DNA from 3 places in the Neobacillus sp. GCM10027624 genome. Region 1 is predicted to be linked to each of the others. Evidence: riboswitches for the same ligand, from Rfam matches in the RefSeq annotation. Region 1 holds a riboswitch; each other region holds the start of a gene.
The links. Region 1 has a riboswitch for thiamine pyrophosphate ahead of ACFQZ9_RS04610 (ABC transporter substrate-binding protein). Riboswitches for the same ligand answer to the same signal wherever they lie in the genome.
Positions count from the first base shown of each region.

Region 2: it holds a riboswitch for thiamine pyrophosphate, as region 1 does, so the genes downstream of both, ACFQZ9_RS04020 (thiamine phosphate synthase) here and ACFQZ9_RS04610 (ABC transporter substrate-binding protein) in region 1, are expected to answer to the same signal.
Region 3: it holds a riboswitch for thiamine pyrophosphate, as region 1 does, so the genes downstream of both, thiH (ThiH family protein) here and ACFQZ9_RS04610 (ABC transporter substrate-binding protein) in region 1, are expected to answer to the same signal.

Region 1 is NZ_JBHTHD010000002.1:912,797-920,187, forward strand. Features, by position in the region: gene ACFQZ9_RS04580 (YfjL-like protein) at 1-447, opposite strand, end outside; gene ACFQZ9_RS04585 (DUF4309 domain-containing protein) at 594-1,886, shown strand; gene ACFQZ9_RS04590 (TatD family hydrolase) at 1,920-2,690, opposite strand; gene ACFQZ9_RS04595 (ABC transporter ATP-binding protein) at 2,687-3,433, opposite strand; gene ACFQZ9_RS04600 (ABC transporter permease) at 3,430-4,197, opposite strand; gene ACFQZ9_RS04605 (thiamine-binding protein) at 4,199-4,489, opposite strand; gene ACFQZ9_RS04610 (ABC transporter substrate-binding protein) at 4,504-5,496, opposite strand; TPP riboswitch at 5,663-5,772, opposite strand; gene copZ (copper chaperone CopZ) at 5,851-6,057, opposite strand; gene ACFQZ9_RS04620 (metal-sensitive transcriptional regulator) at 6,073-6,387, opposite strand; gene ACFQZ9_RS04625 (DUF8832 domain-containing protein) at 6,515-7,348, opposite strand.
Region 2 is NZ_JBHTHD010000002.1:793,272-800,662, forward strand. Features, by position in the region: gene ACFQZ9_RS03985 (3D domain-containing protein) at 205-981, shown strand; partial or broken gene ACFQZ9_RS03990 (YybH family protein) at 1,078-1,473, opposite strand; gene ACFQZ9_RS03995 (hypothetical protein) at 1,740-1,931, shown strand; gene ACFQZ9_RS04000 (rhamnogalacturonan acetylesterase) at 2,069-2,875, opposite strand; gene ACFQZ9_RS04005 (DUF2187 family protein) at 3,230-3,460, opposite strand; gene ACFQZ9_RS04010 (hypothetical protein) at 3,535-4,704, opposite strand; gene ACFQZ9_RS04015 (GNAT family N-acetyltransferase) at 4,860-5,345, opposite strand; TPP riboswitch at 5,580-5,688, shown strand; gene ACFQZ9_RS04020 (thiamine phosphate synthase) at 5,705-6,421, shown strand; gene thiO (glycine oxidase ThiO) at 6,396-7,391, shown strand, end outside.
Region 3 is NZ_JBHTHD010000002.1:394,616-402,006, forward strand. Features, by position in the region: gene ACFQZ9_RS01910 (GerAB/ArcD/ProY family transporter) at 58-1,164, shown strand; gene thiH (ThiH family protein) at 2,439-3,521, opposite strand; TPP riboswitch at 3,577-3,677, opposite strand; gene ACFQZ9_RS01920 (hypothetical protein) at 4,185-4,595, shown strand; gene ACFQZ9_RS01925 (GNAT family N-acetyltransferase) at 5,004-5,567, opposite strand; gene ACFQZ9_RS01930 (NERD domain-containing protein) at 6,253-7,008, shown strand; gene ACFQZ9_RS01935 (hypothetical protein) at 7,146-7,391, shown strand, end outside.

The sequences.
Region 1 (7,391 bases):
GTTTTGATAGGTTGGTATATGGGAACCAAAATATTCCCCTCGATCAACAATTCGATCGGCGGTAAATGTTGTTTTGTCCAAGCGGGGGAATAGTCCTTTAATAGTTTTTTTCAGATTATTTGATAACTCACTTTCCCAAAAGACTTTTGGAAATGTATCTGAATAGCCGGCAGCAGCATCTACATCCTCTTCCACCGTAAATACCAGTTCAGGATGACCCTTCGGATAGGAATAAGCCTGATACGTTTCACTTAAAAAATTATAATCAATATTTTTTATAATAAATGCAGTATGATATTTTTGATTCAAATAGCGTTCCATATTTTTACTCTGATGGTGCCTCTCCCACGGTGTGCCATTAAACCCGGCATAGACAAAAAGACTGAGCGTGACAATAAGAAAAAAAATAATCCCTATTAGAACTCTGCTGAACCTTATATGCACCACCCCCTAATAATTTCAGAATATTTATAATATTTTATTCAATTTTGAAATTCATTATTCCTTCTTACTTTTTTAGAAAATTTGTCTTTTTTATGACATTGTTTAAAAGTAAAATGGAGTTACAAGAATTCTCATCAAAGGAGGCTCACATGAGTAAATTTCTTCTTTATTTTCTATGCCTGATCTCCCTAACTGCCTGCAGTCTTTTTGCAAAAGATGATTCAGAGCCCAATAAAGAACACACTGGGAAAAATACCGAAGAACACCAAGTAACCCCTCCAGATTATAAAGAACCGAAATACCCATTATTAAAAAAAATAACGGAACATGCCAAAGAAGGTAAAATACCTACGAGCCATTTTGCTGTACACACAAATTCAATAAATGATGTTATAAAGCAATGGGGCCCTGCTGCTAATACCGATCAAGTTGAAGGAATGAATTATGCCAATTACCCTGCAAAACACACCGTATTTGGATATAACACAAAAAATATTTTGGTGGATATCCGTTCTTACGATGAGCAACTTCATCAGCTAACCTACCAACAAATCGTAAAAACTTTAGGCGAACCAGACTATCAAAGAACCAATCAGGACGACCAAATCTATGGCTATAAAATCACGCAGCAAATCGAGCTTCGTTTCATCATTCCAAAAAATACTGGAAAGGTCGATCACATTTCCGTATTAATTCCAAATGATGCAGTCTCAACTACCACCACTCCTTATATCCTTCCGATAAAAGGGGTATCGAAAAACTTATCGGAGACAGCTTGGCAAAATATGCAGAACTGGCGCAATCAAATGATTCCCATTGCAAAAATTCATCAAAATTCTGTATTCCTTAATGGCCCTAACCGAAAAAGAGTCGCACTGACCTTTGATGATGGTCCTGACCTTCTAAATACACCAAGCATTATTGAAACGTTGGCAAACTACCATGTGAAAGGGAGTTTCTTTTTTATCGGGGAGAAAGTAAAAAAGTATCCAGAGGTTGTCCAAAAGGCATATACCAATGGAAATCTTGTGCTAAGCCATAGTTACTATCATCATGATTTAAGCAAACGTCAAGCTGTGGAAATTAAAACAGATTTGGCTCAAACAGATGAGGAGATATATGAAGTAATTGGTAAAAAACCTGCACTGCTTCGTCCACCCTATGGCGCTGTAAATAATACGGTTATCTCCACCGCGACACAAAATGGTTATAAGATTGTTCTATGGTCGATTGATACACTGGATTGGTCGCAAATGGAAAGCAGTAATATTGAAAACAATGTTTTGAAAAATATCCGAAATGGCGACATCATCCTCATGCATTCGGACGATGATAAAGTACAAACAGCTAAAGCCCTGCCACACATCATTGAAGAACTAACTCGAAAAGGTTTTGAAATCGTCGACCTTCAAACATTACTTGGACAAAAGGCTTACAAATGAAAAAATGCGTCTCACCTTTTAGGCTGAGACGCTTTAAATTTGATAAAACGAAACCGTATTTTCAAATAATTTTTCCGAAACCTCTCCAACTGAAAGTCCTTTAATTTCGGCAATCACTCGAATCGATTCTTCCATCATATTCGGATGGGTCATTATCCCTGCAAATGGTCCTTCAAATGGCCATGGTCCGTCCGTTTCAATCATCATTTGTTCCAAAGGATAGATTGATCCTAATTGCTGGATTTCCTCTTCATACACCACATCCGGTGTGAGAGAAATGAAATAGCCGTTTTCGATCATCCTTTCAATTGTCTTTTCGTCTCCTTTAAACCAATGAAAATGAGCTTTTGTCAATGAATATTTTTCTAACAAATCGCAAACAAGCGGAGCATCATCATAGACGGCATGAAGAACAATCGGTTTCTCCCAGTCCTTTGCCCTTTGCATAAAATTCTCTAATAGCTCGATATACTTCCCATACTCCTTGTTAGAAATTTTGCCTTCCAGCCGAGTATAATAAGGAAGCCCAACCTCTCCAACGGCAACCATCTCTTTTCGATGCTCCTCCATCCACTGAAAAAGCTTCTCCTGTTCATAGACACTGGGGAGCGGCTGCTCAGGATGAAAGCCGAAGGCAGGTCTAACTTTATTAAACCTCCCGGCCAATTGTAGATTTCTTTTACAGGATTCAAGATCAAACGAAACTGAAACGAGAGCATCGATCAAACTAGAATCAGCCATGATTACCTGAATTTCTTCGTCTTTATAATGATCTAAATGAATATGGGCATCGATCATTTTCATCGCAATCCCCCCTGCCCCGTTAATGTAAAATGAACCTTCCGTTTCCATTGCAAAAATGGCTCTTCCAACAGGATGCTTGCGTCCCGCGGCCTCGAAAACGGGACTTCTATTTCACTGATTACCTTCGAAGGCTTTTGCGATAACACAAGAATTCGGTCGGAAAGATACAAGGCTTCTTCAATATTATGGGTAATAAACAAAACCGTCCTTTTGTTTGACTCCCACACAGTTAACAGCCATTGTTGCATCTCAAAACGGGTCAATTCGTCCAAGGCTGAAAAAGGTTCATCCAAACAAATTACTGCTTGCGGACTTAATAAAGCACGGATAAACGCCGCCCGTTGTTTCATCCCACCGGATAGCTCATGCGGATAAGCTTTTTCATAATCCGCGAGACCGGCAATCTCAAGCATTTCCTTCGCCTTGCCGATTTCTTTTTTCCCTTGAAGCTCTTGTCCAAGCACCACATTATCAAGGATGGTCCTCCACGGAAGCAGCGAGGGAGTCTGCGGCATGTAACTAATCAAACCACGCATTCCGTTAATGACCTTATTTTCCAGCATGATTTGACCGTGATCTGGAGCCAGCATTCCGCCAATTAAATTGAAAATCGTACTCTTTCCACTGCCTGAAGGACCAATGATAGAAACAAACTCATCCTTTTTGATGGAAAAATTCATCCCGTCCATAACCTCGTTTGCACCAAAGCTTTTCGATACTTTTTTCAGCATAAGATGGCTCATTTTCCCTCATCTCCTTTTACCCGCCAGCGGACAACCCGGCGTTCCACCAACACTATTAATAAGAAAAATAATAGGCTTAATAGCATAATCGCAAAAATGGCAACAAACACACGATCAGTGCGAAATGATGAGGATGCCATTGTCATATAGACACCAATCCCCTGTTTTGCACCAAGCCATTCAGAAATAACGGCTCCCATCACACTATAGGTTGCTGAAATTTTCAAGCCGGAAAAAATCGATGGCAATGCAAAGGGAAACTCCAATTTCCAAAAAACCTGCGTTTTCGAAGCCCCCGCCATCATCATATAATGTCTTAATTCTGCGGGCGTCTGCCTGAAACCGTCGAGTGCCGCAACAGTGATAGGAAAAAAGCAAACTAGTGTAATCACAATCATTTTCGGCAGCAGCCCAAACCCGAACCAAATCACTAAAAGCGGAGCAAGCACAATGGTCGGTACATTTTGTGAAAGAATGAGTAACGGATAAAACGAATCTCGTAAAACCGGAATTAAATAAAGAATCACCGCCACCACTAAACCAATCACCGCACCGATTACAAAACCAAATAAAGCAATTTTTGTTGTCGAGAATAAATCCGGGTAAAATTCGCTCCAGCCGCGGATGGCTTCAGTAAAAATCTTCGATGGTGCCGGCAGCAGCCACTCCTCGATTTTTGCGGTCTTTACAATCATTTCCCATATCACGAACAAAAGGAGGAGAACCAACACTGGTCTCCACCCTTTTAAAAGCAGTTTCTTCATTTTAGCGATACTTCTCCGTTAATTGATCCATCGTGATTCCTGACGGCTGATACAATACCTTAATTTGCGAAATCACGTTTTTGCTGCCAATTTCCATCATGCGTTCATTCATTTTGGTGATAACACTAAATAAATGTTCAAGCTTACCTTCCATCGTGGTCTCCAAAGGATGAACCTGATATTTTACTCCTGATTCATCAATAATACGGATGGCTTCATCCACATAAGGAATAACATCTTCTCCATCCTTTGTTTTCGGTATAATTTGAATGCTCACTAAGGCATTTGCCATGTGAAACCCCTCCATTATTTTGGTAAAAATTCATTCGTGAATGCTTTTTCGGCATCCAGTTTTTTATCAAGAAGCTTATGGTCATACATCCAAGAAGCATAGTTTTCCCAAACAGTCTTTTTTTGTATTCCCCACTGAGACGCATCATCCTGGTACTTAGGTGATAGCCATTTCTGACTTGCCTTGACAAGCTTTGGATCTAAATCTGGTGCTGCCTTGATGAGAATATCTGCTGCTTGATCTGGGTTTTTAATTGCAAATCCATATCCTTCTGATGCTGCCTTTAAAAAGGCTTTAACAGTATCAGGATTATTGGCAATCATCTTTTCGTTTGTTTCTAACACTGGTGTATAATAGTCAAGTTTCTTAGAATAATCAGTAAGGTAGATCATGTTGATTTTTTGATGGCGAAGCTCTGCCTCTACACCGGTCCAGCCATAATAAATCCAGGCAAAATCAACATCTCTTTTCACAGCAGTGAAAAAATCTGTATCTCCCATATTAATGATTTTTACTTTATTTGCATCGGCATGTTCTTTATCCATTAAAGAAGTAATGACGGACTTTTCAACAGGAGAACCCCATCCTCCATATGTTTTTCCTTCAAAGTCTTTTGGTGCTTTAATATTTTTGTCAACGGGCGAAGCAAATCCCGATGTATTGTGCTGGATAACCGCAGCAATGGATACAAGCGGAACACCTTGGACACGTGCCTGCGTGACACCCTCTTGATAGCCAACGCCAAAATCCGCTTTTCCAGATGCAACAAGCTGATCAGCACCTGTTTCTCCCGGCTGAATGATGTCAACATCCAAGCCTTGATTCTTAAAATATCCCTTTGCTTTTGCCACATAAAGCCCTGTATGATTTGTGTTTGGCGTCCAGTCAAGAACGACCGTAATCTTTTTGAGCTTTTTCGTATTTTCCTTAGCCGTATCTGTCTCTTTTTTGCTGCTGCAGCCAGCAATCAGAAAAACGGTAAGTAGTAGAACAAACAACTTTTTCATTTTCTTTATTCCCCCATATGTATAATCCGAATCTGTTGGAAACAAAACTAGAATTGCCTATGAGAAACAATCCGGTTGCTATAAGCATAATAGAACAAAATTTCCCAAACAACAAATAAAGCACCCGGGCTCTTAGAACCTCGAGTGCATATTGGCAAACAACTTATTTGTTTAAGAATATGTTCCCTCCGCCGGTATCACCCAGATCAGGTTCCAAGGGTTATCGTTTTTAGAACGAACTCTCAACCGGCAACACCGGCTCCCCTACATTTAATGTATGAAGTTTATTTCCATACTCATTATAACAGAAGTGTTTTAATATGCTAGCATTATATGTTTATTTTTTATAGAGACTTAAACCACATCATATCCTTGATCATCAATGGTTTCTTTAATTTTGCTAAGGTTAATAACATTTTGGTCGAATTCAACATCAACTGTGCCATTATCAAGATGGACTTTTACCTGTTTAACACCTTGGAGCTCTCCTACACTCCCTTCTACTGCTTTCACACAATGGCCGCAAGACATTCCTTTAACACTTAAAGTAATATTTTCCATTTTAGGAATCCTCCATTATTTTTTCATTAATTTTTGAATCGTTACAAGAACCTCATCAAGAACTTCCATGTCCCCTTCTTGAATCCTTTCAAGGACACAGCTTTTTAAATGTCCCTCTAGTAAAATCTTTGCCACACTATTTAGGGCTGATTGGGTTGCGGAAATTTGCGTAATCACATCATCACAATAGGTATCTTTTTCAATCAATCCTTTAATTCCACGTATCTGGCCCTCAATCCGATTGAGACGTGTTACGAGATTGTTTTTTACTTTATCTGAATGATGGCTTTTTCTGTGGCTGCCTTCTGAAGCGCAGCACGCATCATCCATTATTAATTCTTCATTATAATTGTTTTCACCAGACATCCGCACACCCTCCTTTTTGGATATTATATCATACCCCGGTATAGTAAAAGTAAGGAAATAGTTTGACATCCTGTTCTACTATCCAGAGTATTTACTTAACTTTAATTATAAATGGAAACACCCTAACTTTTCCAGCCTGTCTAAATTCTGCCCAAATTTTGTAGATTCCGGGATGGTCAAATTGGGTTTCAAATACCGGTTTACTTTCATCTTTTGGATGAACATGCAAGTATTGATCAGCATTTTCGTTTAGGATGACGACGTGACCGGCAGCACCTAAATACGGCTCAAGTGTGGATTCATCCAATTTAAACTGTAGAGTGACTTGTTTTCCATCTTCAAATGAACTTACTTTCATTCCGACAGTTTTTCCATCAATGGTTTTAATAAAAGTTTGGTCAGGTACTAATGAAGGATGGCTGTGATTTTCTACTGAATTACCAACCGTAAAGGGAACAGGCTCTACTTTATAATTCAAATTCTTTGGCTTTACATCAATAAACGCTTTATACGGACCATCCGCTAATTGGTAGGGAATTGCAAACTTCCCTGGACCGATTTCATTGGGGTGGATGTGATAATACTGGTCTAAATGTTCATTCACCACAATTAAATGCATCAGTTTTTCATGATTTACTTCAAGGTCATTAACAGGATCACCCTGCATATCCTTTAGGATGATTTCTATTTTGCCATCTTTATAGCTAAAGGTTGGTTTTACTTCTCCTGCTTCTGTACCTGTACTCTCATGGTTGCCGCCAGACCCTGAATCATTATGGGCATGACTTTCACTTGTTGAAACCGGTGATTCATGATTCATATCCATCGTTGACTTAGCTTCCGTCTTAAAATTCGCATCGTATACCCAATAGCCGCCAATAATAACGAGCAAATATACTACTGCCGCAAGTGCCCATTTTTTCATTACATTACTTCCCTTCTATTATTTGGTATTTAATCTAACCCGT
Region 2 (7,391 bases), 120 kb from region 1:
CTTAAAGCACATCCTATTGGGCTTTTTCTTAGATAGCATTCCTTAAAAACACTATATTTCAGATTATTCCGCCAATTACGAAATACTATCGCAATATACTTGCCATGCTTGTAATGGTTTTAACATCCTCCTGTTCTTTTTATAAGCAAAATTCATGTTACGCTTATGAAAACTTAGCGGACAAAGAACAGGGAGGGTAAAAAAATGCTAAACAAAGTGAAAACATTTATGGCGGCAGTAGTACTCTCAGGAACTGTAAGTGCTAATGTACATGCTGCAACGGTTACCGTACAAGAAGGAGATACTCTTTCCAATCTCGCCAGCGAAAATCATACAAAGGTAGAAAACATCCGGATGTTGAATCATCTTACTTCAGATTTTATTTATCCAGGTGAAAGACTTGAAATCGCACCTGAAAAACATTATACCGTAAAAAAAGATGAAACATTATTAGATATCGCCAAAAAACACCATGTGAGTGTTTCACAAATAAAGGAATGGAACCATTTAATTTCGGATCTTATCCATCCTGGATTAGATTTAATTATCTTTGAAGATGTTTCTGAAACAAGCACAAAAAAGCAGGAAACATCTGAAGAGAAGAAACAAGATCATGAGGAATTAAAAGATAAAGCAACATCGCATCCTAAGAAACAGGCTTCCAAGCAACGTGAAGAAAAAGTAAAGGCTGCTAAGCAAATTACCGTGAGGGCCACCGCTTATACGGCTTCATGTGAAGGATGTTCTGGAATCACAAAAACTGGAGTTAACATCAAAACAAACCCGAATGCAAAAGTCATCGCAGTGGATCCAAATGTTATTCCTTTGGGCAGTAAGGTTTATGTTGAGGGGTTCGGAGAAGCGACAGCTGCCGATACGGGCAGTGCGATTAAAGGAAATCGGATTGATGTCTTTATTCCATCTGAAGAAGATGCCATTGATTTTGGCGTAAAACAATTAAAAGTAACCATATTAAACTAATAATCATTTAATTTATAAAAAATTAAGGGCTTCTCCATTTTATCTTGGAGAAGCCCTTAACTATGTTATATGGCTTTTGAATGAAAATTTATTTATTCAATTTCTACTTTTTATTAATTCGGTCCCATAAGAATTGTCGATTGCACAAAGCCAATCACCTTTTTTATTTTTCTTAAATACATAGGTTGCTCTTCTATCCATGGAAAATTCCGATTCGTTTTTATCGGTATCAAGAAGGGTTTGGGAAATAACTAACGCAGTGTCCCCCGCCTCTAAAATGATCATCTCACCTTGAGTTGGTACTAGGCGATTATTGAAGTATTTTGAAATGGCAATAAATGCTTTTTTGATTTCTTCTTTACCTCGTGCAATCATGCCAGGTTTTACAACCAGAATAGCATCATTCGTATAGTATTTCATCAACGTATCAAAATCTTCTTACTTTATAGCAAGGTCACATTTGTTGAGTATTTCATTTATTTCATGTTCCATTCTATTCCCTCCCCAGATATCGATATTTCTATAATTTACCGTGCTTACTCATTTCTAGCAAGCTAGATATTTACTATTTTTCTACAAAAAACTAGACATCTTAGTTGTTATCTGTCGTTAGGTGCAAAATAATCTCTATTCAAAAAGAAATCTGCTGAGATATGTAGATAAGTTTTTTATGGTATTGGCAGGAAAAACGGTCTCCTTTCCCAAAATACTAAAAAAGGCAAAATTGATGTCTATTGAATAAGTTGAAAGGATGGTCGATGTCCGTGACAAAAGATTACACCCTACAACAACTCGCAGAAGGTTTACCAAAATCACTATTAAATGCATCAGACAAAGAATTGGAAGGATTTCAACTGATTATTGATGAAACAATTAGATTGAGAGAGGGCCATCGAAATTTACAAAAACTGATTAAAACCTTTGCCACTTCACAAATTCAACGCACATAATGGAAACAAGGGAGATGAAGGCAACTTGCTTGTTATTTTCCCACTGCATATTCTAAGATAATAAAACAGCTCTCATAATTTGAGAGCCGTTTTATTTTCTAAGGGAAAAAACCTTTCGTCTTGTAGATGGGTTTCTTTTATTTTAGATGTGCACGCAGTCCCAATCCGTGCTCCTGTATCCCCTCGACCACGAGTTTAGCTATCGCCTTTGCACCTTTATCCTGAAAATGTGTATTGTCCTGTACTCCTCTCGGAAAATTAGGAGTAGTTCCTGGGTCTACCCACATAAAAAGTTCTTTTGTTTTTTCGGGTCCCAGTTGTTGAAAAAGTTTCTTGCTTTTCGCCGTTAAATCAATGACCGTAACATGCTCATCATGTCCCAGCTCTCTCATCGCCGATGGATACTTCCCGTGCGTATTCAAAGCATCTCCCTCTGAAGAAAAACGTCTTCTTTCCATCGGAGTGACAAGGACTGGGATCGCACCTTTTTGACGAGCACCTGCAATATATTGCTTTAAATAGCTTTTATATGTAGTAGAAGGTTTTGTATAACGGGTGGAATCCTTAAATTTTTCATCATTATGGCCGAATTGAATGAAAAGGTAATCCCCCTTATGAATTTGTTTTAAGATTCCAGCTAATCTGCCTTCCATAATAAAACTTTTTGAACTTCTGCCAGGTACCGCTCTGTTCTTTATTCGAACCCTATCGTCAAAAAAAGACGGTAGTACCTGTCCCCAACCCGTCCGCGGTGCCATATTGTCAGGATAGTTAGAAACTGTGGAGTCTCCTGCTAGATACACGGTAATTTTTTTATCCTTATCCTTCTGATTTGAGTCCTTTGATAATTTTCCGAACACACTTGATGTAATGAATAATGTCATTATAACAACTATAAGTAGTGTGCTAACTACCATAGATTCCTTTTTTCGATTTTTATCCAAAGCTTTCCCCTCCCTTTACCTACTCATTGTAATTTATAATTTTACCACCATGGTGTATTTCCAAAACATTTTGTTCATTTTTATTTAAAAGGCTGCTAAAATTAGTTCTTGATTTCCGCTCCAATCAACGCTGTTCAAAAATCACCATGTCCTTTAACATAGCCAATTAAAAAAAGGCATCAGCCGCCATTTGGTCGCCTGATACCTAAAATTATTTCTGGTTTGTTAACTTTTCGAGTTCGTTAAAAACCGCAGGTATTCTTCCCATTTTTGACTGTTCCATCCGCTTCTATCTGGCTTCATGACAATCTTCTGAAACAAACAAGGATGGAGTTTATCAAATTGAAGAAGTAATTATTTATTAAGCTTCTTGTAATTTTTATGATTCACCACGGTTAACACTGGTTCCCCTGCCTTTGTTTTCATTCCGAGTTCTACAATAACTGAATTATCACGGACTTGTATAACTTTAGCCTTTTTCCCTTTGTATTCTCCTGTTTTGATCTCGACCAATTGATCTAACTGTACATCTACAAGGCTTTCTTTTTCCTTCCCGCTCTCATTTTTTGATTTTTCTTCTGCCATATCCTGTACCTCCACTTCGGTTTCGTTTTTAGTATTACCAAGATATGGGCACAACATTAAGTCTTTATAAAAAATTACTTTACCCTCAGTATTTCCATTTCAATAACCCGTTTCAAATACTCATATTCTTTTTGCTCAAGAATGTCTATTTCCTTGTTCGTTGCTTTTAAAATTTGATCGCGGCATTTGGCTATTCGTTGGATCATCGGGAAAATGGTTAGACTTGAGAGGTTCACAAAGTCATATAAATCAGCCAAACAAACCGGCAGTTTGTAGCCTTTATTGCTGCTCGCAATCAGCAACCCCTGATCACGAAGCTTCGAGACGATGTTAGAGCGAAAATTATGTGGGTTCAACTCGATATTGCGTATAGCATTGAGATTATTTAATATTTCCTGTGTGTAAACATATTCATCTGGATTTTCTTTCAGATTAAATAGTAAAAACTTTAAAAAATCAATGCGAAGTTTTTCATCCTCATCGTCACTTTTTCGATACTTATCAATGTATTGATAAGCTAAGTTGACTGCCTGTTTGATGATTACCTCGTCATTCTTAATGTCAGCAGAGTCTACCTTGTAATCATAGAGAAAATTCCGATAGTCATGGGGCCATAAATTGATTCGGACAATTTGAGGTTTGATGATTTTATAAAATGTTTGATAATATTTTGAAAGATTTCGGTCATACCCTATTGCCAGTGTTCGTGCAATCCATTCTGACAATTTGACAAGAATATCTGATTTCGTGTTATTGAATCCGAAGCTTGAATAATTAAATAGGTCAGGTATACATTCTTGTTTTACATAATTGATATACGCCTTCATAAACTCTTTCGGTTCCTGGTCGTCCGAAATAATATCAAGCTTTTCAAATGTATTCGATAAATCTTCGAGGACCTTGCGTGTTAAATATTTTATAAACGTATTTTTGTAGGTGACTCCACTGTTGTCTCTTATTTTCTGCTTATCGATCACATATGCATATATTTTAAAAGGTAATTCCTTCATTTCATTCAAAATTTGCAGCATAAGATCTGGTTGATTTTTTATGTAACTAAAATGGTTGTCTTCTTTTTGAATATATTTTTTCCATATCCTTTCAATTTCCCCTTCTAACCCTTCTTTATCGGAATCTTTTACTAGAATAGCCGTAATGATAAAGTGGGTTGAGACGTCACTGTTGTCAAAATCAAAACCATAATCACCATACTCATTGAAAAATGCATATTGGATATCGTACAACTTTCCCACCTCAATTGTCGATTAATTATTATCTAAATAGTTCGACAAATGGAAAGCAAACCCTCTAAAAGTTACTTTTTTCCTTAAACAAATAAAGAAAATTCGGGTGGTGCCAGGCACCACCCGAATTTTCTTGTTTCACATAGTCCACGGGATTATAAATTTTTAACCATGTTATACCACGTAACTCCGGCATGCTGGGAGTCCGAGGTTCCTAGGTTTCGGTATCCATGATTTAGATAGAAGACAATTAGTTCTTCTTTACAGGTAAGGGTGATTGTTTCGCGATTTTTTTCTTTTGCAGCTTTTTCAATATGAGCAAGGAGTGCCGCTGCCACCCCACGTGTTTGAAAATGTGGTGTTACCGCTATCCCAAGGATACTTTGATGGCCCCCCGTTTCTGGGTTTACCTTTAGATCCTTAAATAAGTCATCCGTAATGAAGGGGGTTTTAATAACCGGTCCATTAACAAAACCAATGACCACCCCATTTTCTTCCGCAACAAAAAAACTATCAGGGATCACTTTAATCCTCATTTCAAATGCTTCCTTTGTTGCCGCCTCTTCTTGAGGAAAACAAAGCTGTTCAATGATTACAATATCAGATAAGTCCTGCTCTTTTACGTTTCGAATATTCAACATGCCTAATCTTCCCTCCATCATCAATCTATTTAAGTTTAACACATGGAAGATAATATTTTCTTAAGAATGTCGAAAAATTGAAAAGTATTTATACAAGATTAAGAAATTAGAAATGATAAATATAAAAATCTAGTAAAATAAAACATTATTAAAAGTTGACAAAATGATTTGACATATCTGACCAGCGTGTTAATATAATAATTGCAGGAAAACATTACAAATGAATAAATAAAGCTATTCCGCTAGAGGTGCCTTTTTAAAGGGCTGAGATTGAAGTGCTACTTCGGGACTCTATGAACCTGATCTGGTTAAAACCAGCGTAGGGAAGTGGAAAATAGGATATTTGAGTAACCAAAAAATTGTTTATTTCAAATTTTCAAAAACCACTTCCTTACAAATCGGAAGTGGTTTTTTTCATTTCAACGGAATCTTCTAAAGGGGTGACTTATATTTCAAAGGAATTCCATCTTATTTCAAATGGTCAAATGCCAATTGAGCAGTTTGCTGAAATTGTCACAGATATCCAGCCATACATAACTGCGATTCACCTGCGAGAAAAAATAATAACAGCCAGAGAACTTTTTGATGCAGTCGAATTTTTAACAAAGAAAAACATCCCTTTGTCAAAAATAATCCTTAATGATCGGGTGGATGTGGCCTCAGTGACAGGAGTAGCGGGAGTTCAATTAGCTTATCACAGTTTAGATGCAGGCATTGTAAAAGATAATTTCCAACAACTTCGGGTAGGAAGCTCCATCCACTCTTTTGAGGATGGACTAAAGGCGATAAGGGATCATGCCGATTACGTGCTGTTCGGACATGTCTACCCTTCTCATTCAAAACCTGGAAAAATCCCTAAAGGTCTTGAGGAATTAAAAAAGGTATCTCAATTAAACATCCCGGTTATTGCAATTGGCGGTATCAGACCAGAAAATACTTATCAAGTTCTTCAGGCAGGTGCAACCGGTATTGCGGTTATATCGGGAGTGTTAGATGCAAAGGATCCAGTAGCAGCGGTAAAGTCTTACGCAAATGAACTAAAAAATGGAGATGAATCAATTGTGTCATTCATATGATGTTGCCATCATCGGCGGCGGAATTAACGGTGCTTCCATCGCCTATCAACTTTCCAAACTGGGTAAAAAAGTCATTATTTTAGAAAAAGAACGATTAGCTTGCCAGGCTTCGAGTGCGGCCGCGGGGATGCTGGCAGCCCAAGCGGAAATTGAACAAGAAGGTCCCCTCTTCCATCTGGCAATAAAAAGTCAGGCTATGTTTCCAGAACTTTCAAACGAGTTATTCGGGCTTACAGGAGTCGATATTGAGTTCGTCCAAAAAGGCATGTTAAGAGTCGCAGAAACAGATGAAATTGCAACCGAATTGAAAAAACAGGTCATTTTTCAAAATAATTGGGATTCCAAAATCCAGTGGCTCGACTCATTGGATATAAGAGAAATGGAACCAGCTATTTCACCGAGTGTTGCCGGCGGGATGTATCTCCCAAATGACGGGCATGTTCAACCGGGAAAATTAACTCAAGGCTTTGCAAAAGCCGCTATCCACTATGGAGCAGAAATTCATGAAAATACCGAGGTCCTCTCTTTTCTTTTTGAAAACGGGAAGGTCAAAGGGGTTAAAACAACAAATGGTCTCATACATAGTGAACAAGTGATTGTGGCGACCGGTGCATGGGCAGGAAGATTAATGCAGGAATCCGGCTTGGATCTTCCTGTATACCCTGTTAAAGGTGAATGCTTTTCTGTCAAAACGGAAGAATCTTTAATCAATCGGACGATTTTTTCCGATAAACGCTGTTATCTGGTCCCAAAACGTAATGGAGAAATTTATATTGGAGCAACAATGATAGAAGATACGTTTGATGACAAGGTCACTCCTCAAGGAGTTGCAACATTAATTGAAAGAGCGATCCATCTCGTTCCTCAGATTAAAGATGCTTCATGGGAGCGGGTATGGTGTGGAATCCGCCCGCAGACAGGCGATGGTCTCCCCTATATTGGCGAGCATCCTGAATGGAAGGGTTTATTT
Region 3 (7,391 bases), 520 kb from region 1:
AGAAAAAGTGCTTTGGAGAAGAACAAAATAACCCAAAGCAAAGGGGAAATGTAGTAAATGGATAAGATTAAAATAAGCGCATCCCAGCTTTTCGTACTAGTATTTTTATTTGAAATGGGGAGTTCAATCCTCTTTGGTCTTGGAGCAAATGCAAAACAGGATGCATGGATTGCCATTTTATTAGGGTTAGCGGGTGGTTTAATCGTCTTCTTTATTCACTATCGTCTGTTTCTTTTTTATCCCGAATTAATTCTAACCAGCTATATACAAAAAATTGCCGGAAAATGGCCGGGCCGGATTATCGCCTTATTCTATATCACCTATTTTATCTATATTACCGCAAGAGTATTACGAGATTTTGGGGAACTCTTGGTAACGACTGTTTATACAAATACGCCGTTATTTGTCATCAACGCATTGATGGTTCTGACCATCATTTATGGCATTCATAAAGGTTTAGAAGTAATCGCAAGAGTCGGGCAGATTTATTTTGGCATTGTTTATTTAATGGCCATATCAGGATTTCTACTAGTTACTTTTTCCGGGTTAATCCATTTTGAGCTTCTAAAGCCTATTCTTGAAAATGGCTGGAAACCCATATTTAAGGCGTTTCTTCCTGAAACACTTACATATCCTTTTGGAGAAATACTTATTTTCACGATGATATACCCGTTTGTGAATGAACCAAAGAAAATAAAATTTGTTTGTATTGGCGGGATGATTTTAAGTGGGATTAATATTACCATTACCGTGATTATTACGATTTCAACCATTGGTCCAGAACTTTATACCCGCTCAAACTTTCCATTGTTAACCACCGTTTCAAGAATACAACTGGCAAATTTTATTGAACGGCTGGATGTTCTTTTTTTGCTCTACCTAATAATTGGCGGTTTTTTTAAAATATCACTGTTTTTTTATGCTGCAGTAGCAGGTACAGCAGATCTATTTCAGTTTAAAAAAAAGGAAAAGCTGACGTTTCCAATTGGATTGATTGTTCTGTTTGCATCCATAACCATGGCATCGACGTTTGCTGAGTTTGTTAAAGAAGGACTTGAATTTGCAACAGCCTATGTAAATTTGCCTTTTCAAATTATCATTCCAAGCATCTTACTAGTTATCGCATTCATTCGAAATAGGAAGAAAAATCTGACAAAAATATAAATTGAAAAAACAGCCATTTATATTGCTAATGGCTGTTTTGCATAGGAAATTATAGTTTTGTGATTTAAAAGTAAATAAACATTCAACTCGTACCCCAATTCGATGTCTAATTTGCATTTGCAAATCTAACATGGCGTCCGATATTTCCTAACTTTGAAGCCTGAAAGTAGATAAGGGAGTGTAACGGATGAGTTGAACTGACGTCGAAACTCACGAAGACCTTCGGTTACCATCGCTGCCTAAACTTTTTAAACACATTTATGAGTAACATCTATCATCAAAATATCCGGGAAACCTCCCCTTTTAGAGTACACATTTTGTTTAGTTCTTTTAATACAATCCCAAGATTCAATATTTCTTTTTTGATTGCAAGTTTATTGATTCCTCTAACTTCTTTATAAAAAAAGTGATTTTTCCTTCTAACTACTTTAAAGAGTTAGAAATTCAACTGCCACTTTTGACTTCATCTCTTCTTTTTTGACGTATAATCATAGGTTTATGCTTGCCTTTCTTCATTTCCTCCAAATACCTTGCCAAATAGTCGTCTGTGATGCGATGGGGAACATATCCCAACCGCTGGCGAAGAATATTTTCGAGAACAAACATTTTCCGAGTGATTTTTTCATATTCTTTCCCGCTTTCTTTTCTTCGTTTACTATATAGTCCTCTGTTTGACCGAGCTTTCGAGCTTTGTAGAACACATTTAAATAATGATAGAGAGATACTCTTTCAGCTCTGGCGTACTTTAGCAAACTAAGTAGCTCAAAAGTTGACAGTCTCATAAGCTCAGGTGTAGTCTTGTCCAGATAAACTTCAAGCGAAAAATCTCTTATTCGAAATTACCCAGTTCTGGTTTTATACTCATACAGATCTATCTTTTTGCTTTTTTATTTTTTTTAAAAAAGAGTAACATTATAATTGAAATGTTACCCAATTACCTTCTTTTCATCTACTTTTTTAAAACAATAAAACAAACATAAAATGTAATTCTTCTTTAAATTTACAAATCTTGTGTATTGGTGGAATCCCACTTTTTAATTTTACGTTTTTTTCGCAGAATACCACTACTACAACAATCATGTTTCGTAGTTGCTCGAATGACAACGACCATCAACATAGGAAGAAGAAACAGTATTAAGAGGCTAATCCAAACCACAATTGTCACCCCAAAATCACTTTAGTAACAATATAGAACACAATAGCCAGATTAAAAGCTGGCAGCCTTTTAAGAGCATGAGTTACACTGGCTAGTAAGATAAAATTCTTAATTGCCTTCATCGGATTTGATAGTCGTTACGATGCAACATATCTTTTATTTCGTCAACACTTCGTGTATCGGAAATTTCAAACTGACTGTGGCTGGTCTCTTTGTTAACATAACCACCAACAGCAGTTGAGGAAGCTGCAGACATTTTAGTAACGCCCAAACTAATAAGATGGTCACGAAGTTCCGACTGCTCTCTTGTAGAAAGGATAATATCTGCTTCTGGCAAAAACAAACGCATTGCCAGCATGGCTTGAAGTAAATTTTTGTCTGTAACATTTGTTTTTGGCTGAAAATCCCCCAAATGAGGGCGCATTCTTGGAAATCCAATTCCGATTTCCGTTTCTGAATAGTTATTTTTCAAGTAAGCAGCATGAATACCGGTAAAAAACACTTCTTTCCTCCAGTCATCCATTCCTAAGAGCGCACCGATAGTAACCTTGCTCATTCCTGCTTTGCAACCCCGTTCCGGCGTATCCAACCGATATAAATAGTTTCGTTTTGGACCTTTCACATGAATTTGCTTATATATATCTTCGTTGTATACCTCCTGATGAATAGTGAGTCCGGTTATGCCACATTGAATCAATTCCCGGTATTCTTCTGTTTCCAGAGGGTGTATCTCAATTGAAAGGGAGGAAAAATATTTCTTTAAAATCGTGATACTTTCTTTAAGATATTCAATAGAGGCATGTAACCTTGATTCCCCAGTTAAAATAAGCAAGTGTTCAATTCCTGTTTTAGCTAGTGCCTGTGCCTCTGCTTCAATTTCAGACAAGGTAAGTTTTTTTCGAGAAAAATCATTGTTTATGCTGTAACTGCAATACACGCACTGATTGACGCAGAAATCGGATATATAGAGAGGGGCAAACAACTGCATAACTTTCCCAAAATGTTGAACAGTTACTTGTTGAGCCTTTTGCCCTATATCTTCTAAAAAAGGCTCTGCTGCAGGCGACAATAACGTTAAAAAATCCAACTCGTTTAACGTTGTTTTATTTATGACGTGCTTTACATCTTCATAAGTTAGTGATGAAAAATAGTCCTCAAAAGGTAAGTTCTTTTCCTCATAATATTTTTTGTAATAGCTCATTGTTCTATCCTCCTTGAAATATAAAAAAGCTTACCCAAAAAAAATAGGTAAGCTGCACTAGCGTGTTTAGCTTCCCTACGTTGGTACTAATCCAAATCAGGTTCAAAGGGTTGGATTGCTCCTCTCAGCCCAATAAGGGCACCCCTAGCTTTCTATCAAATGTTATTTGTTTTTATAAATCAAGTTTATCAAAAGAATTCCATAATAAATATGATATACATCACATAGGACATATATTGAACCTATGTGATGGATGAACTTTGTGTTTAGATGAGATTTGATTACGACCAAAGGAATTTACCACCTCTGCCATCTTTTGAACCATTCCTTGACAAAGAATTTACCAATCATTGTCTACTCTTTACCAATAAATAAACTCCTCTAATTACTTTTGTAATGTAGAGGAGTTAAAACAATCCCCACCTGTAAAACCAGATAGGGAACACGTTATTATATAGGTAAGTTTTTAAAATTTATACAAATGATTGAAAGTGTTTTTGACCAAGGTAGTAATTTTTCCAAGGTACTTTGAACGGGGCAGTTTGGTGGAATATAGACATCACATATCTTCTTCCCACAAAAGAGGCTTTTTTATTAGTACAATCCCCATGCAGTATCCATATAAATAAAAAAAAGCTTGTTTCATGGAGAGGGGAAAATCTATTGGTGTTTTTAGGCAGGATGAAGTCATTTATAGGTAAAATGGTCAAAGTTGATCAAGGTTTTCAAGAAGCAGGGGTTGGAAGGTTGTTAGATGTTTCTGATGATCATCTTGTCCTACTCACGGAAAAAGATGGGGTTGTTTACTATAATAACGATCACATAGAAAGTGTGACAGAGAATACCAAGGAATTCAATCTCGTATCTCCAGAAGATATTGGGTACAATAAAGCTAATAATTTACTAAATCTGTTAGAAACGCAAATACTCAAATGGGTCAAAATAAACAGTGATGGACCAGTAAAAATAGAAGGAGTTTTATATGATGTAAATAATGATATTATTTCATTGATTTACGATAAAGAGATTGTTTACGTTTCCTTCAACCATCTCCATCATATTAGCATAGGCTAGAATTTTGAAAAAATAAAAAATGAAGGCGATTTTTCTGGGGGTATGGTGTTATTTTTGTTGTGGTAGTCTTTAATAAGCTGTAAAGGAATTGCACAAGATGTATCAATTTATTATTGAATTTTCACTATATTCCTTTATTTTCTCGCTTTTTTTTAAATCCCTTTAAATCAACATTCTTATTAAAACAGTCAAAATAAAACATTTTGTTGAACGAATGGGTACAAGAGTTGTAGAACTAGCTGGCATTGTGGCAGCTTTTCTTAATGCTTTAAAGGGATTGTTTCCCATGGTTTAATTGCGGGTTACCCCCAACCACAAGAACCATCCCCATGGTCCCCCGGTGAGATATAAGCCTATTAAATCTTTATTTGGGTTATAAGCAACACAATCATTTTTTAAAGCCTTAAATTAAACGGCTTTCTTATCTTGAAGTTGTTTATTACTTCTTAAAACAGTGATAAAACCTTCTAATATGTCATGACTTACCGTAAACCCTTTACGCTTATAGAATTCCAAGGCATTTTCATTACCGTTTGAGACGTAGATAAAATAATCTTCTATATCATCAAATGTATTTAACCACTCCATTGACATGTTGAAAAGTTTAGATCCAATTCCGTATTGTCTGTACCCTTCCTTAATGTAAAATTGGGATAAGCAACCTACGTTTTTTCCTTTAACAGATGAAAGATCAAAAAAAGTCGCAAAATCATTTGAATACGCTTCTTTAGGAGAGATATTTGAATACACATAAGCCACTGCTTCTTTATTTTTATCCATATCTTTCACTACCACAATATAATTATGTAATGCGCTTTTAATTGATGGTACCATCCGTGTGTCAAAATTCATGCTGTTAAACAACTCTGGTTTAATTTGAGCTTTTGACTTTTGAAAGGACATGAGTTCATTGCACAAATCACGACAACATTCTATTTTTTCTTCTGAAATAACTTCATATTGTAAGTTCATAATTCCACTCCTTATATAGCACTATTCCGAAATCCCATACCAGTTACCTTCATCTAATTATTATAGAGACTTCTTTTCATCAATATCAACTTTGGAGTGTGTGTTAAATCCAAAAAACCTTCCTGCTTATTCAATTAAAGGGCCCGATTGATGAATTGCCCATTAAAAGACATATTACAAATCCTCGCACAGTGTTGGTGTCCCCCGGCACAGTACAACGTTAAATCATGAGGGCCAGACATTCTAGCCTCAAGGACAAAGAAAAAATAGTTTGACATTTAAGTCAAACCGTTAAAATTGTATTTGTTTTTGTGTGCCTAAAACTCAGTCCTGTAGCGCGGTACTGCTCTATCACTAGGTACGGCCCTTTCACCCATTATCTCCCTCAAGTCCTCTAAAGTATGTTCAAGGCTATCAATCCGAACCATTTGCATTTCGATTGTTTTTTCGGTATCTACAACCTCCCAAATAGGAAGTACTTGTTGAGTTTCTTGTTTTGGGTAAGCTATAATTAGCACCATACCTTCTTAGAGTAGCTAAGGAAAAATAGTAAAAGATATTTCATAAATAAGAACATAGTTTATAAAATAGTAATTTAGACCTCAATTAAATACATATTAATTTACTAATAATGGATAAAAAATGATAAAATAGTATCTATTGTATGATATTGGAGGATTTTGTCATGATTTATTTTTTTATTTTAATTTTTATTGCATTGGTAGTAACAAATTCTGCTTCTTTTAAAGGAAAGATTGGAGAAAAGAGGGTCAAAAACACAATTAAGAAATTAAACCCCACACTATACGTTTCCATTCATGATCTTTACATACCAATAGAGAATGGGAAAAAAACAAGTCAAGTTGATCACCTAGTTCTTTCTCATAAAGGTATATATGTAATTGAAACAAAGAATTATAAAGGCTGGATTACTGGGTCAGAACAAAGCCAATACTGGAATCAAACAAACTACAAAAGAAAAGATAAGTTTAATAACCCTCTTTGGCAAAATTACGGACATATTCAAGCTTTAAAGACTTATTTGGGAGATTTAGTAGAAAATGTTCCATTTTTCTCGATTATTGTTTTCGGAGATCAATCAGAATTAAAGTTTAAATCTGAATTCAAAAATGCATCTGTCATAAAAAGAAACAAGTTAATAGGGCTAATAAATGGGAGCACCAATTCAAACATTCTTAGTCATCAACAATTAAGGAAAATCCAGCATAAAATTGAACCATTAGTAAACATATCAAATGTAGAAAAAAATAAAGTGGCTAAAAATCATCGTAGTGAAATCCGATCCACTTTATCACAAAAAAAACAAAGCATTAAGAATAATATTTTCCCCAGATGTGGCAATCCAATGGTTAAAAGGAAAGGAATATATGGTGAATTCAAAGGGTGCAGTAAATATCCAAAATGTAAATTCACAGCATAAAAGGCAGGCTTTCCCTGCCTTTTTAGATGAAGATAATTCTAATGTGTAGGTATGTCCGTATTGACTGAACGATATTCAGGATCTCCCGAAACAATGTTTGAATTCGATATCAGGAGATTTAATCTTGCCGATAAACGATGAATTATTTAAAGAGTATTGAAGCTGGCGAACTTTCGGATGCTTATTGGAACAATATTTTGGTAACGAACTTAGATACCTCCGTTACCAGTAGTCCCTATTTCAATTTGTTTATAATGGCACAAATTTATGATAAGGATAATGCCTTTTTATCAAAGTCAATAACAGTAAGTCATTTAATCGAAGAACGTGGGGATGTCCATCATATTTTCCCGAAAAAGTATCTTCAGAAAAATGGGATCAAT